3 regions of the Mycolicibacterium fluoranthenivorans genome follow, and region 2 is predicted to be linked to each of the others. Evidence: predicted binding sites of a transcription regulator. Region 2 holds the regulator's gene; each other region holds the start of a gene.
The links. The regulator LexA, encoded in region 2, represses DNA repair genes until DNA is damaged. The targets are predictions, from matches to a motif close to CGAACANNTGTTCG.

Region 1 (4,365 bases), 150 kb from region 2:
AGATTGAGCACCTTGCGGGCGATCTGAAGCGGCAGGCTGCGCCAGAAGTCGTCGCTGCGGGCGGCGGTCAACCCCATCATCGACAGGAACGGGGTGATGAAGGCCGAACTCACCAGGCCGTGGTGTGAGGCCGCCTCGAATAGATCCGAGGTGACGGCCAGCGGGAAGATGGCCTTGAGATGCGGAGGCCGCTCGACCGCGGCTTCCAGCTGGGTCATCGCGAAGTAGCTGATGCCGATCATCCCCACGTTGCCGTCACACCACGGTTGGGCCGCAGCCCATTCGACGAGGTCGTGCATATCGCGACGTTCCTGTCCGTCGAAGAAGCCGAATTCGCCACCCGACCCGCCTGTCCCACGGACATTGGCGATCACGTGTACGTAGCCGCGCGACACCCAGAACGGGGTGTTACCGGCCTCGATGAAACCCATCGGTGCGCCGAGGTCCTGGATCTGACGTGGGTAGGGCGACGCGGCGATCAGGACGGGGAAGCGGCCGTCGGCGTCGGGTCGGTGTACGTCGGCCATCAGTGAGATGCCGTCGCGGACCGGCACGCCGACGTTGATGTCGCGGCGTATGCCGTATTGCGGCTCGCTGAGATTGCGGAACGTGCGGCCGGTGGTCTGAGGCCCGTTCAGTGGGGCTTTCAGGGGGGACGTTGCCATAGTCTCACGGTACGTTGAAATTAATCTCAACGCAACGTGAAAATATTGATAGGGTGTCGCGATGGCGAAGAAGGCGGTGCCCCCGGGGCCGCGAGACGAACGCGGCGTCCTTCAGGCGCGCATCCTCGGCGCTGCCCGCGATGCGTTCGCGGACACCGGATACGCCGGGACGACGATCCGGTCGGTGGCGCGGGCGGCCGACGTCGATCCGGCGCTGGTCTACCACTACTTCGGGTCCAAGGATCGGCTGCTGGATGCGGCGACGACACCGCCCCCGCGCTGGTTGGAGAACGTCGCCAACACCTGGGCGACACCGCTGCCAGACCTCGGCGCCGCGCTGCTGCGGCTGATGCTGGGTGCGTGGGGCGATGACGAGATCGGGCCCGTACTGCGCTCGGTACTACAGACCGCGGCGCACGAGCAGAGCACGCGGGAGAAGTTGCGCCGCGTGGTCGAAGGTCAGCTGATGGGGGTGGCGCAGCTGGGTGCCGACGAGCACGATCGCAAGGTGCGCAGCGGCCTGGTGTCCTCGCAGATCATGGGCTTGGCGATGATGCGCTACATCTGGCGGATCGAGCCGGTGGCCACCATGACCGAGGACGAACTGGTCGCCGCCGTCGCGCCGAACCTCCAGCGCTATATCGAAGGGGATCTGTCCAAGTAGAGTGGACAGCCGGAGTTAGACCAGAAAGAGGGCGTACCTGCATGAGCGGCCATTCCAAGTGGGCCACCACAAAGCACAAGAAGGCGATCATCGACGCCCGTCGAGGCAAGAACTTCGCCAAACTGATCAAGAACATCGAGGTGGCCGCGCGGACCGGTGGTGGTGATCCGGGTGGCAACCCGACCCTCTACGACGCCATCCAGAAGGCCAAGAAGTCCTCGGTCCCCAACGACAACATCGAGCGGGCCCGCAAGCGGGGCGCGGGCGAAGAGGCCGGCGGCGCCGACTGGCAGACCATCACCTACGAGGGCTACGGACCCAACGGTGTCGCGGTCCTGGTGGAGTGCCTGACCGATAACAAGAACCGGGCCGCCGGCGAGGTCCGGGTGGCGATGACCCGCAACGGCGGCAATATGGCCGATCCGGGTTCGGTGTCCTACCTGTTCTCCCGCAAAGGCGTGGTGACGCTGGAGAAGAACGGGCTGTCCGAGGATGACGTGCTGGCGGCGGTCCTGGAGGCCGGCGCCGAGGAGATCAACGACCTGGGCGAGAGCTTCGAGATCATCTCCGAGCCCACCGACCTGGTCGCGGTGCGCACCGCGCTGCAGGACGCCGGGATCGACTACGACTCGGCCGAGTCCGGCTTCCAACCGTCGGTGAGCGTGCAGGTCGACCTGGAGGCCGCCCGCAAGGTGCTCAAGCTCGTCGACGCGCTCGAAGACAGCGACGATGTGCAAGAGGTCTACACCAACGTCGACATCCCCGAGGATGTCGCGGCCCAGCTCGATGAGGAGTAGCGGTCCTGTCGTGACGCGGTCGCGGTGACCCGATTCAAGGACGCGGTCGGGGTCCGCTGCTCGGTGCGCCGGGTGTGGTGGCCGTTCGGGGCCATCGCTTTCGACCCCGGCGACAGCGGTGTCTTCTTCTGGATCGGGCTGATGTTCACGTTGCCCGCCCTCGTCATCTGGCCGTTCTGGTTGGCAGCCAGGTTCTTCGGTGCACCCTGGACCATCGTGGTGCGCCGCAAGGGCGACGACCCGCGCGAGGAGAAGGTCCGCGGGTGGGCGGCATCGCGTGCGCGGATGGCTGAGATCGTCGCGGAGATGCAGCGGCCGCTCGACGAGCCGGAAACCCGCGCGACCATCGTCTGACCCGTGGGCTTCGGACCCGACCGGATGGCTCGGGTGTGTCCCTGCGTCGCCTTGTCGCCGTCCGCGGCTAAGGTATCGAACAGCTGTTCGTAGACGGAAGGGTTGGGCGTGCGCGTGATGGGTGTCGACCCCGGGTTGACCCGCTGCGGGCTGTCGGTGATCGAGAGCGGTAAGGGCCGCCAGGTGATCGCGCTGGACGTCGACGTGGTGCGGACCCCGTCGGACTCGCCGCTGGCCATGCGACTGCTGACCATCAGCGACACCGTCGAGCACTGGCTGGATACGCACGTGCCGGATGTGCTGGCCATCGAGCGGGTTTTCGCCAACCACAACGCCAACACCGCGATGGGCACCGCGCAGGCTGGCGGTGTGATCGCCCTGGCCGCGGCCCGTCGCGGTATCGACGTGCACTTCCACACGCCCAGCGAGGTCAAAGCCGCGGTCACCGGGAACGGCCGGGCGGACAAGGCGCAGGTCACCACGATGGTCACCAAGATCCTTGCCCTGCAGCAGAAACCGACCCCCGCCGACGCCGCCGATGCCCTCGCGCTGGCCATCTGTCACTGCTGGCGGGCGCCGATGATCGCCCGGATGGCCGAAGCCGAGGCCAAGGCCGCCGAAGCTCGACGTACCTACCAGGCTCGACTGAAGGCGGCCCGCGCATGATCGCATCGGTACGTGGCGAGGTGATCGACATCGCACTGGACCACGCGGTCATCGAGGCGGCGGGGGTGGGCTACAAGGTGATGGCCACCCCGTCCACACTGGCGACTCTGCGCCGTGGTGACGAGACCAGACTGATCACCGCGATGATCGTGCGCGAGGATTCGATGACGCTGTACGGGTTCGTCGACGGCGAGGCCCGGGACCTGTTCTCCACCCTGCTCGGGGTGTCCGGAGTGGGTCCCAAGATCGCGCTGGCGACGCTTGCGGTCTACGACGCCCATGCGCTGCGCCAGGCGCTCGCCGACGGTGACGTCACCGCACTCACCCGGGTGCCCGGTATCGGGAAGCGGGGCGCCGAACGCCTGGTGCTCGAACTGCGCGACAAGATCGGTGCGGTCGCCGGGGCGGGCCCGGCCGCGGTGGGCGGGTTCGGTGTTCGCGGCCCCGTGGTGGAAGCCCTTGTCGGGCTTGGCTTTGCGGCCAAGCAGGCCGAGGAGGCCACCGACAAGGTGCTCGCCGGCGATCCGGAGGCCACCACCTCCAGCGCGCTGCGCGCCGCGTTGTCCATGCTCGGTAAGAAGTAGACATGGGTCGGTTCAGTGAGGACGCCGAGAGTCCCGACGAGCGGGAGGTCTCACCCGCACTGACGGTCGGCGAGGGCGATGTCGACGCCAGCCTGCGGCCGCGCTCGCTGGCGGAGTTCATCGGCCAGCATCGGGTCCGCGAACAGCTTCAGCTCGTCCTCGAGGGCGCCAAGAACCGCGGCGGCACACCGGATCACATCCTGCTGTCGGGGCCGCCGGGCCTGGGCAAGACCTCGCTGGCGATGATCATCGCCGCCGAACTCGGTGCGGCGCTTCGGGTCACGTCCGGGCCCGCCCTGGAACGCGCGGGTGACCTGGCGGCGATGCTGTCCAATCTGGTCGAAGGCGATGTGCTGTTCATCGACGAGATCCACCGGATCGCCCGGCCGGCCGAGGAGATGCTCTATCTCGCGATGGAGGACTTCCGGGTGGATGTCGTCGTGGGCAAAGGTCCTGGCGCCACCTCGATTCCGCTCGACGTCGCGCCCTTCACCCTGGTCGGTGCCACCACCCGGTCCGGTGCGCTGACCGGGCCGCTACGTGATCGGTTCGGCTTCACCGCCCACATGGACTTCTACGAGCCCGCGGACCTGGAACGCGTGCTGGCCCGCTCGGCCGGAATCCTCGGCATCGAA
Region 2 (4,365 bases):
GCAGCGATCAGCGCCGCGTGGGACGATGCCGGTGGCGACACCGGACCCCTGGGTGGCAAGGACGGCGACGTCTACGCCGTCGGTGCGGGCTTCGGGCAGAACTTCGCCGGAGGCAAGATCTTCTTCACTCCGCAGACCGGTGCGCACATCATGGCCGGCGCGATCCTGGACAAATACCAGTCTCTGGGCGGTCCCGCGGACAGCGACCTGGGTTTTCCGACGATCGATGAGGGACCGGGCCGCGCGCCCGGCAGTCGCAACACCACCTTCAGTGCGGCGGACAACCCCGTCATCTTCTGGACACCGGACAACGGAGCCAGGGTGGTGCGCGGGGCGATCAACGCCGCGTGGGACAAACTCGGCGGATCCGCCGCGGTGCTCGGAGTGCCCACCGGGGATGAGATCTCGCGCGGGGAGGTGATCTCCCAGCAGTTCACCGGCGGTGAGGTGTCGTGGAACCGGAAGACCAAGGCCTTCACCACGACGCCGCCCGAACTCGCCGATCAACTCGCCGGCCTGGAGGTCCCGTCCGACGCCACTTCGGAGATCGCGGCGGCCCGCCGCGCTGCCGGTGGAGCGCTGGGTCCGCTCGGCGCCCCGGACGGCGGTCAGTACGCCATCGGTTCCGACGGTGTCGGCCAGAACTACGCCGGCGGCAAGATCTTCTACAGCCCGGCCACCGGCGCCGATGTCGTCACCGGTCAGGTGCTGGCCAAGTACGAGAGCGTCGGCGGACCCACCGGCGATCTCGGCTTCCCGACCGCCAGCGAATCCGACGGCGGGCTGGCCCCGGCCAGCCGGTTCGTGCCGTTCGCCGCCGCGGACAAGCCCGTCATCTTCTGGACTCCCGACTTCGGCGCCGTGATCGTCCGTGGTGCCATGAACGCGGCGTGGGACAAACTCGGCGGTGCCACCGGGGATCTGGGTGCGCCCAAGAGCGATCAGACCCAGAACGGTGATGTCATCACCCAGCAGTTCAACGGCGGCAGCATCTCGTGGGACCAGTCGACCCATAAGTTCACGACGGAGCCCGCGAATCTGCAGTCGCAACTGGCCGGCCTCGAGGTGCCCGGTGCCGATGCGCCCAAAGCCCCCGCCGCAGAGCCCAGCAGTACCGCCGGCAAGAAGTGGTACGCGTGGAGTTGGTGGTGGCTGCTGGGCCTGATCCCGCTGCTCGCACTGGTCGGCCTCATCATCACGGCGGTGCTGCGCAACCGGCGGTCGCGGGATGACCATTTCGGTGAGCACTACGACGGCGAGCACCACGAGGGCGATGGCTACGACGGCGATCGCTACGGTGAGGACGAGTACGCGGCCGGCTACCGAGGCCCGCACGATTCGGGTTTCGACGGCCGCGCCGAGTCACACGAGCCCGACGAGTACGAGAGTGGGCCCGCCGCATTCGGCCAGGAGCCCGGCGGTTACTCGCCGCAGAGTCCCTGGGCGCTGGCGGGGCTCGGCGCCGAAGAGCACGACGAAGCCGGCGAACCGGCCCAACCCGATGCCCACGAATCGCTGGAATTCGACTCCGATGCCGACTCTGTCGACACGGCCCCCACCCGCATCCAGTCTGATGTCCCCGAGGATGACGACGACCTCAGCGATCGCGACGAGGTGGACCACGACGACGAGCCCGAACCGGAGACTGCCGCCGTACCCCTGGTGGCGGGCCTACCGCCGATTCCGCGCTCGACCTACGAACCCGACTTCCCCAGCGGACGCCATGCGGCGATCCATATCGAGGAGCCGGATCCCGCAAATACCTCGATGCGCCTGGCGGGTAGCGACCCGTACCGCGCACCCGAGGGCTATCTGATCAAGGCGCACACCGGCACGGGCGAGTATTGGACGCCCGGTATGCCCGGCTATGACCAGACACCGGCTGAGATCTGGTTCGTCAATGAGGAATTCGCGGTGACGAACGGATTCGTTCGCGCCAACTGATCTCCGTCAGATCTTGCGGATGACGGTGACGACCTTGCCCAGCACCACTGCGTCGTTGCCGGGGATCGGATCGAACACCGGGTTGTGCGGCATCAGCCACACCTGACCCCGGGTGCGCTTGAACGTCTTGACCGTGGCTTCGCCGTCGATCATCGCCGCGACGATATCGCCGTTCTCGGCGACGTTCTGCTGACGGATGACCACCCAGTCGCCGTCGCAGATCGCTGCGTCGATCATGGATTCGCCGACCACCTTCAACAGGAACAGCGACCCTTCGCCGACGAGTTCGCGGGGCAACGGGAACACGTCCTCCACGGCCTCCTCGGCCAGGATCGGGCCACCGGCGGCGATCCGGCCCAGCACCGGCACGAAGGTCGGCTCGGGAAGCGCGTCGGATCCGGCGACGTCGGTGGCGACGATCGGCGTCACCGTATCGTCGGAACCCCGGACGTCCACCGCGCGAGGACGGTTGGGATCGCGACGGAGATAGCCCTTCTTCTCCAGTGTCCGGAGTTGGTGTGCGACAGACGAGGTCGACGTCAGGCCGACCGCGTCACCGATCTCCCGAATGCTCGGCGGGTAGCCACGGCTGGTCACCGACGCGCGGATGACCTCCAGAATGGTGCGCTGCCGCTCGGTGAGTCCTGAACGCGCCTCAGGGGTGTCGGTGTGCTCGCTCATGGCGCCGAATCTAGTCGCCCCGGGACCATTAATCAAACATGTGTTCGAGGCGTGTCGGCGTGCGCCGCCACTTGTCGGTGGGTGCCTTTATCGTTTGCAACAGTTCGATCACATGTTCTATCCATCGAACACATGATCGACTATCTTCGAACACACAAGCGAACGATCGGCAGGCCCACTCGGCGAAAGGCGGAGAAATGACCATTCTGGAGACTCGATTCGACACCCAGTTCGACCGCGAGTTCGATCGCGAGTTCGAATCTCACTTCGACGCGCGCCCCGTGGGCCGCGGCCAGGTCGAGGTCCGGCGGCGCGCCGCGGCCGAGGTGTGGCCGTTGCCGCGGGATGTGGTCGTGCGGCGCCGTCGCCCGCAGGTGCGCCGGCCCTCGGGTGCCCCGCTCGGGCACCGCGGCACCGGCGTCCTGATGTCACGGGCCTCGCACCGCCGCCGCCCGATCACCCCGGTCACCACCGTGGTGCTGGCGCTGATCGCCGCCGCGATCACGGTGTGGCTGGGTCTGGTCGCCCAGGTGGGCGGTGACGTCGGCCAGGCTGCGGTGCAGGTACCCACCCGGCTGTCGGTGGTGCAGGTCGAAGCGGGGGAGACGCTGCAACATGTGGCGCAGCGGGTCGCTCCCGACGCACCCGTCGACTCGGTGGTCGACCGGATCAAGGAACTCAACAAGCTCGACTCCGCTGCGGTGCCCGCCGGGCGGACCCTCATCGCGCCGATCGGCTGACTCGTGAGTGGCCAAACGCGCTGCCGCCCAATGTCGGCGGTGCCCGGCCGGCCGCCCGTCCAGCGCCCAATCAGGACAGACGGGCGACGCCTGCGGGTGGTGCAGGTAGGCTCGGAGTCGTTCGAAGTGGTCGACATTCGGTGCGGCGAAGGAGCGGTGATGCACTGTCCGTTCTGCCGTCACCCTGATTCACGGGTCGTCGACTCGCGCGAGACCGATGAGGGGCAGGCCATCAGGCGCCGCCGCTCCTGCCCCGAGTGCGGGCGCCGGTTCACCACCGTGGAAACCGCGGTGCTCGCCGTGGTGAAGCGCAGCGGCGTCACCGAACCGTTCAGTCGTGAGAAGGTCATCAAGGGTGTCCGTCGCGCCTGCCAGGGACGTCAGGTGGACGACGATGCGCTCAACCTGTTGGCCCAGCAGGTCGAGGATGCGGTGCGGGCCGCGGGCTCGCCGGAGATTCCCAGCCACGAGGTCGGGCTCGCCATCCTCGGGCCGCTTCGCGACCTCGACGAGGTCGCCTACCTCAGATTCGCGTCCGTGTACCGGTCGTTTAGCTCGGCCGCCGATTTCGAGCGCGAGATCGAGGCGTTGCGCGCCCATCGCCGTGTGACGAGCACCGGCTGAGCCCGCTCATTCGACCACGGTGTCGCTGTCGCGGGTCACGCGCCCGGCGATCTTGACCCAGCCCTGCGGATCCCACCAGGTGTGTATCTCCGAGCCCTTGCCCTGGGTGATGTGCAGATCCCGGCTGAGATAGTCGGTCATCCGCACCGCGGCAGCGCCGGTCGCCTCGTCCTCGACGATTCCCACGTGTGGGGCGAACACCCTCGACCGCAGCGCCCCGTCTGCGGCGCTGGTCCAGGCCCACACGTAGTGCCCGGTGTCGCCGGGGTAGTCCGACGGGTCGGCATCGCGCACCTCGGCCACCGAATCCAGCTCGTAGATCGCGAATTCCGGTGCCCACTCGGCACGGGCGCTGACGGCGGTGAGACCGTCCTCG
Region 3 (4,365 bases), 1.1 Mb from region 2:
GCTGCAACATCTCGTACACCGCGGGCTCGGAGAGATCCAGCTGCGCCAGGTCGACCTTGAGCCCCTTGTATTCGGCCGCCAGGTCGATGGCGTAGTGCAGGGCCGAGAGCATACCGAGTCCGAGCATGTCGAACTTCACCAAACCTATTGCCGCGCAGTCATCTTTATCCCACTGCAGCACGCTGCGGTTTTCCATCCTGGCCCATTCCACCGGACACACGTCGGCGATCGGACGGTCGCAGATCACCATGCCGCCGGAGTGAATACCCATATGACGGGGCAGGTTGGAGATCTGCGTGGCCAGGTCCACCACCTGGGCGGGGATATCCTCTACATCAGGTGAGTCGGCGAGGCCGTTCCACCGGCTGATCTGCTTGCTCCACGCGTCCTGCTGCCCTTGCGAGAAACCCAGGGCACGCGCCATATCCCGGATCGCACTGCGCCCCCGGTAGGTGATGACATTGGCGACCTGCGCGGCGTAGTCCCGTCCGTACTTCTGATAGACATACTGGATGGCGTTCTCGCGCAGGTCCGATTCGATATCGATATCGATATCGGGCGGGCCATCCCGGGCCGGGGATAGGAACCGCTCGAACAGCAACTCGTTCCTGACGGGGTCGACATTGGTGACCTTGAGGGCGTAGCAGACCGCCGAGTTCGCCGCCGATCCCCTGCCCTGGCACAGGATGCCGTTCTCCCGGCAGAACCGGGTGATGTCGTGCACCACAAGGAAATAGCCCGGGAAGTTCAACTGCTCGATGATCTTCAGTTCGTGCTCGATCTGCGCATAGGCTTTGGGCGCCTGCTGCGGCGACCCGTAGCGTTCAGCGGCGCCGGCGTCGACGAGGTGGCGCAACCAGCTGTTCTCGGTGTGCCCGTCCGGCACCGCGAACGGGGGCAGCCGGGGTGCGATGAGCCTCAGCTCGAAGGCGCACTGCTCGCCGAGATCCACTGCCGCCGAGACAATATCGGGGCCGAACAGCCGCGTCATCTCCTCTCCCGAGCGTAGATGTGCCCCACCCAGCGGGGCCAACCAGCCGGCCGCGGAGTCCAGCGAGTGGCGTGACCGGATGGCTGCCATCGCCATGGCCAGCCGACCACGGGACGGCTCGGCGAAATGCGCACCGGTGGTGGCCACCACGCCCACCCCGAACCGCGGCGCCAATGCGGCCAGCGCGGCATTGCGCTCGTGATCGCGCGGATGACCGTGGTGGCTCAGCTCGACACTGACCCGATCGCGTCCGAACCGGTCCACCAGGTCGGCCAACGCGCGCACGGCCGCGTCCGGGCCGCCGTCGGACAATGCTTGGCGGACATGCCCTTTGCGGCAGCCCGTGAGGATGTGCCAGTGCCCACCCGCGGCCTCGGTGAGCGCGTCGAAGTCGTAGCGCGGTTTACCCTTCTCCCCACCGGCCAGATGCGCGGCGGCCAGCTGACGGGACAGTCGCCGGTATCCCTCCGGCCCCCTTGCCAGCACCAGCAGGTGCGGGCCGGGCGGATCGGGATCCTCGGTGCGGGCCACGTTACCCAGCGACAGTTCAGCCCCGAACACCGTGGCCACGTTGAGCTCGCGGGCGGCCTCGGCGAACCGCACCACCCCGTAGAGCCCGTCGTGGTCGGTCAGCGCGATGGCCCGCAGATCAAGCCGGGCCGCTTCCTCGACGAGTTCCTCCGGCGTGCTGGCCCCGTCCAGGAAGCTGTATGCCGAATGCGTGTGCAGTTCGGCGTACGGGACCTTGGACCGGGCCCGTTCGACATCCGCAGGACGGTAAGCACCGCGCTTGCGCGACCAGCCGGGGCTGTCCCCGCCGTCACCCGGCGGGGCCTCGATCCGGCGGGGCCCGCCACCCTCGGCAGGCCGAGGGAACCGGCCAGAGAGCACCCGCTCCATCTCCGACCAGGTCGGCGGTCCGTTGTGCCAGCCCACCCGACCCAGAGTAATCGAACATTTGTTCGATGACCAGTCGGGTTCGGGCCGGTCCATCGCGGAGGTCAGGACTTGTCGGTCCCCTCTGCGATGATGGGTTCATGTCCGGTACCGCAACACCTTTGGCCGCCGGACAGCGGCTGGAGGTGTTGTTCGACGAGATCGCCGAGTTGTGCGGGCAGCGCAATGCCATCGACGGGCGCTTGGTGCAGATCGTGGCCGAATTGGAGCGCGAGGAGCTATGTGGCCTGACCGGCGCACGGTCGGTGTCGGCGTTGGTGGCGTGGAAGACCGGGGTCGCCCCGCGTAACGCCGAGACCGTCGTCGCGGTGGCACGGCGGCTGGAAGAGTTTCCGCGCTGCGCCGAAGCGCTGCGTGAGGGGCGGTTGTCGCTGGATCAGGTCGGGGTGATCGCCGAACGTGCCGCCGAGGGCTCCGATGAGCATTACGCCGAACTGGCGTCGGTGGCCACGGTCAGCCAGCTGCGCACCGCGGTGACGATGGCACCGCGTCCCGATCCTGAGACACCGACCGAATCGGGGCCGGAGGTCACGAAAACCTCCACCGGGGACCGGTACACCACCTACCGGATCCGGCTACCCCGGCTGGAAGCCGCGACATTCGATGCCGCCGTGCAGTCCCACCACGATGCGTTGATCGCCGAACACCCCGCCGACACCGAAGAACCGTTCCCGACTCGGGTGGATGCGTTCATGAGCCTGGTCGAAGCCGGCTGGGATTCTGATGTGGCCCGGCGCCCGCACGGCCAGCACACCACCGTGGTGATCCATCTCGATATCGACAAGCCCGCCGCTGCACTGCACCTGGGCCCGGTGCTGTCCGAGGATGAACGGCGCTACCTGCTCTGCGATGCCACCTGCGAAATCTGGTTTGCACGCCACGGCCAACCGATCGGCGCCGGCCGGGCCACCCGCACCATCAACCGCCGCCTGCGCCGGGCACTCGAGCACCGCGACCGCTGCTGTGTGGTGCCCGGCTGCGCTGCCACCCGCGGACTGCACGCCCACCACCTCCAGCATTGGGAAGACGGCGGCCCCACCGAACTGTCCAACCTGGTGCTGCTCTGCCCGTTCCACCACCGCCTGCATCACCGCGGCGGCCTCACCCTCACCGGCCCCGCGGACCGGCTGGTCGTCACCGACAGCGACGGCCGAAAACTCGACGGCGGAGCCTTGGCCCGCCCACCCACCACACCGGCACCGAATGTCCCGCCCTACCCCGGACCGACCGGCGAACGCGCCCAATGGTGGTGGTACCCACCCTTCGAACCCCAGTCGCCGCCGAACGACAACTGATATGTAGAGAACTTTGTCAAGGGGCATGGGGAGGCGCCGTCGGGGAGCTACCCCGACGGCGCCTCGTTGCTTCCTTGGCGAGTCCGTGTGGTGAGCGTGTCGTTGGCGACGCGCGGTCAGACTGATATTCGCGGGTTGGCTACCGCAGGACGGGGTTTCGGCTGGATCGCATCCGCGGGTCTAGTGTCGAGCGTCGACCCGAAGGTCTGCTCATAGTTGGGTCGCGGGTCGATCCACGCGCTGCTACCACCGTGCTCGCGAGGAAGCAGTCAGGTGGCGGTCAGTCGTCCATGACCGCCAGTGACCAGCACCAGCCGGCCAGTTCACGGGCGATCGCAACGTTGGCCACGGTGGACCGCTTGCGCCGCGCCAGGAAATCCACCCACCGGTTGTGCAGACGACGGTTGCCCTCGTGACCGCGAGCACGGGCCGCCGCGGGGGCCTTCTCCCACCGTGCACGCATGACCGCTCGCGCCTGATACTTGGGTCGGTGATGCCAGGCGGCTTCGACCAGTAGTCGGCGCGCGTGAGTGTTTCCGGTCTTGGTGATCGGTCCCTGCGATCGCGTGGAACCCGACGAGGACTCCGAGGGCACCAGCCCGATGAACGCACCGATCGTGTTGCCGGTGAACCGGTTCCAGTCGCCGATCTCGACTGCCAACGCGAACGCCGTCAACGTGCCCACCCCGCGCAGGCAGGACATCCTGCGCACCACGGGGGTGAACTCACTGTCGGTGGCGATGTTCTCGATCGCCGAGTCCAGACCTCGGCGCCTGGCCTGCAACATCAACACCTGCTCGTAGTCGGAATCGAAGGCCATCCGGGTCGCCAGCGTCGGCAACTGCGGTGCCACCCGGCTCCTGAGCCACCGATCGTGCGCATCGGTCCAGGCCGCACCTTCGTAGTAGACGATGCCGTGGCGTAGCAGCAGCTTGGACAGTCGATGCCGTGCCCTCATCAGATCACCGCGGCAGTCTTCGCGTGCACGTACCAGATCACGGGCAGCTTCCTGGTTCACACTGGGGATCGACACCGAGGTGACCTCGTCCAGGCGCAGTAAACGCGCCAGATGCAGCGCATCCCGCGCATCGGTCTTTACCCGGTCCCCGGCGGGCTTGTGCA

Region 1: ruvC (crossover junction endodeoxyribonuclease RuvC) is a predicted target of LexA. The motif match lies at 2,557-2,570, and genes of this name have one in related genera.
Region 3: FHU31_RS07800 (error-prone DNA polymerase) is a predicted target of LexA. The motif match lies at 1,943-1,956, and genes of this name have one in related genera.

The regions. Positions count from the first base shown of each region.
Region 1 covers NZ_JAANOW010000001.1:2,824,150-2,828,514, forward strand. The annotation lists gene FHU31_RS13745 (CocE/NonD family hydrolase) at 1-665, opposite strand, end outside; gene FHU31_RS13750 (TetR/AcrR family transcriptional regulator) at 727-1,329, shown strand; gene FHU31_RS13755 (YebC/PmpR family DNA-binding transcriptional regulator) at 1,371-2,126, shown strand; gene FHU31_RS13760 (hypothetical protein) at 2,151-2,480, shown strand; gene ruvC (crossover junction endodeoxyribonuclease RuvC) at 2,589-3,146, shown strand; gene ruvA (Holliday junction branch migration protein RuvA) at 3,143-3,730, shown strand; gene ruvB (Holliday junction branch migration DNA helicase RuvB) at 3,733-4,365, shown strand, end outside.
Region 2 covers NZ_JAANOW010000001.1:2,676,430-2,680,794, forward strand. The annotation lists gene FHU31_RS12925 (sunset domain-containing protein) at 1-1,944, shown strand, start outside; gene lexA (transcriptional repressor LexA) at 1,951-2,625, opposite strand; gene FHU31_RS12935 (LysM peptidoglycan-binding domain-containing protein) at 2,823-3,365, shown strand; gene nrdR (transcriptional regulator NrdR) at 3,525-3,989, shown strand; gene FHU31_RS12945 (PhzF family protein) at 3,996-4,365, opposite strand, start outside.
Region 3 covers NZ_JAANOW010000001.1:1,576,830-1,581,194, reverse strand. The annotation lists gene FHU31_RS07800 (error-prone DNA polymerase) at 1-1,927, opposite strand, end outside; gene FHU31_RS07795 (HNH endonuclease signature motif containing protein) at 2,029-3,243, shown strand; gene FHU31_RS07790 (IS110 family RNA-guided transposase) at 3,524-4,365, opposite strand, start outside.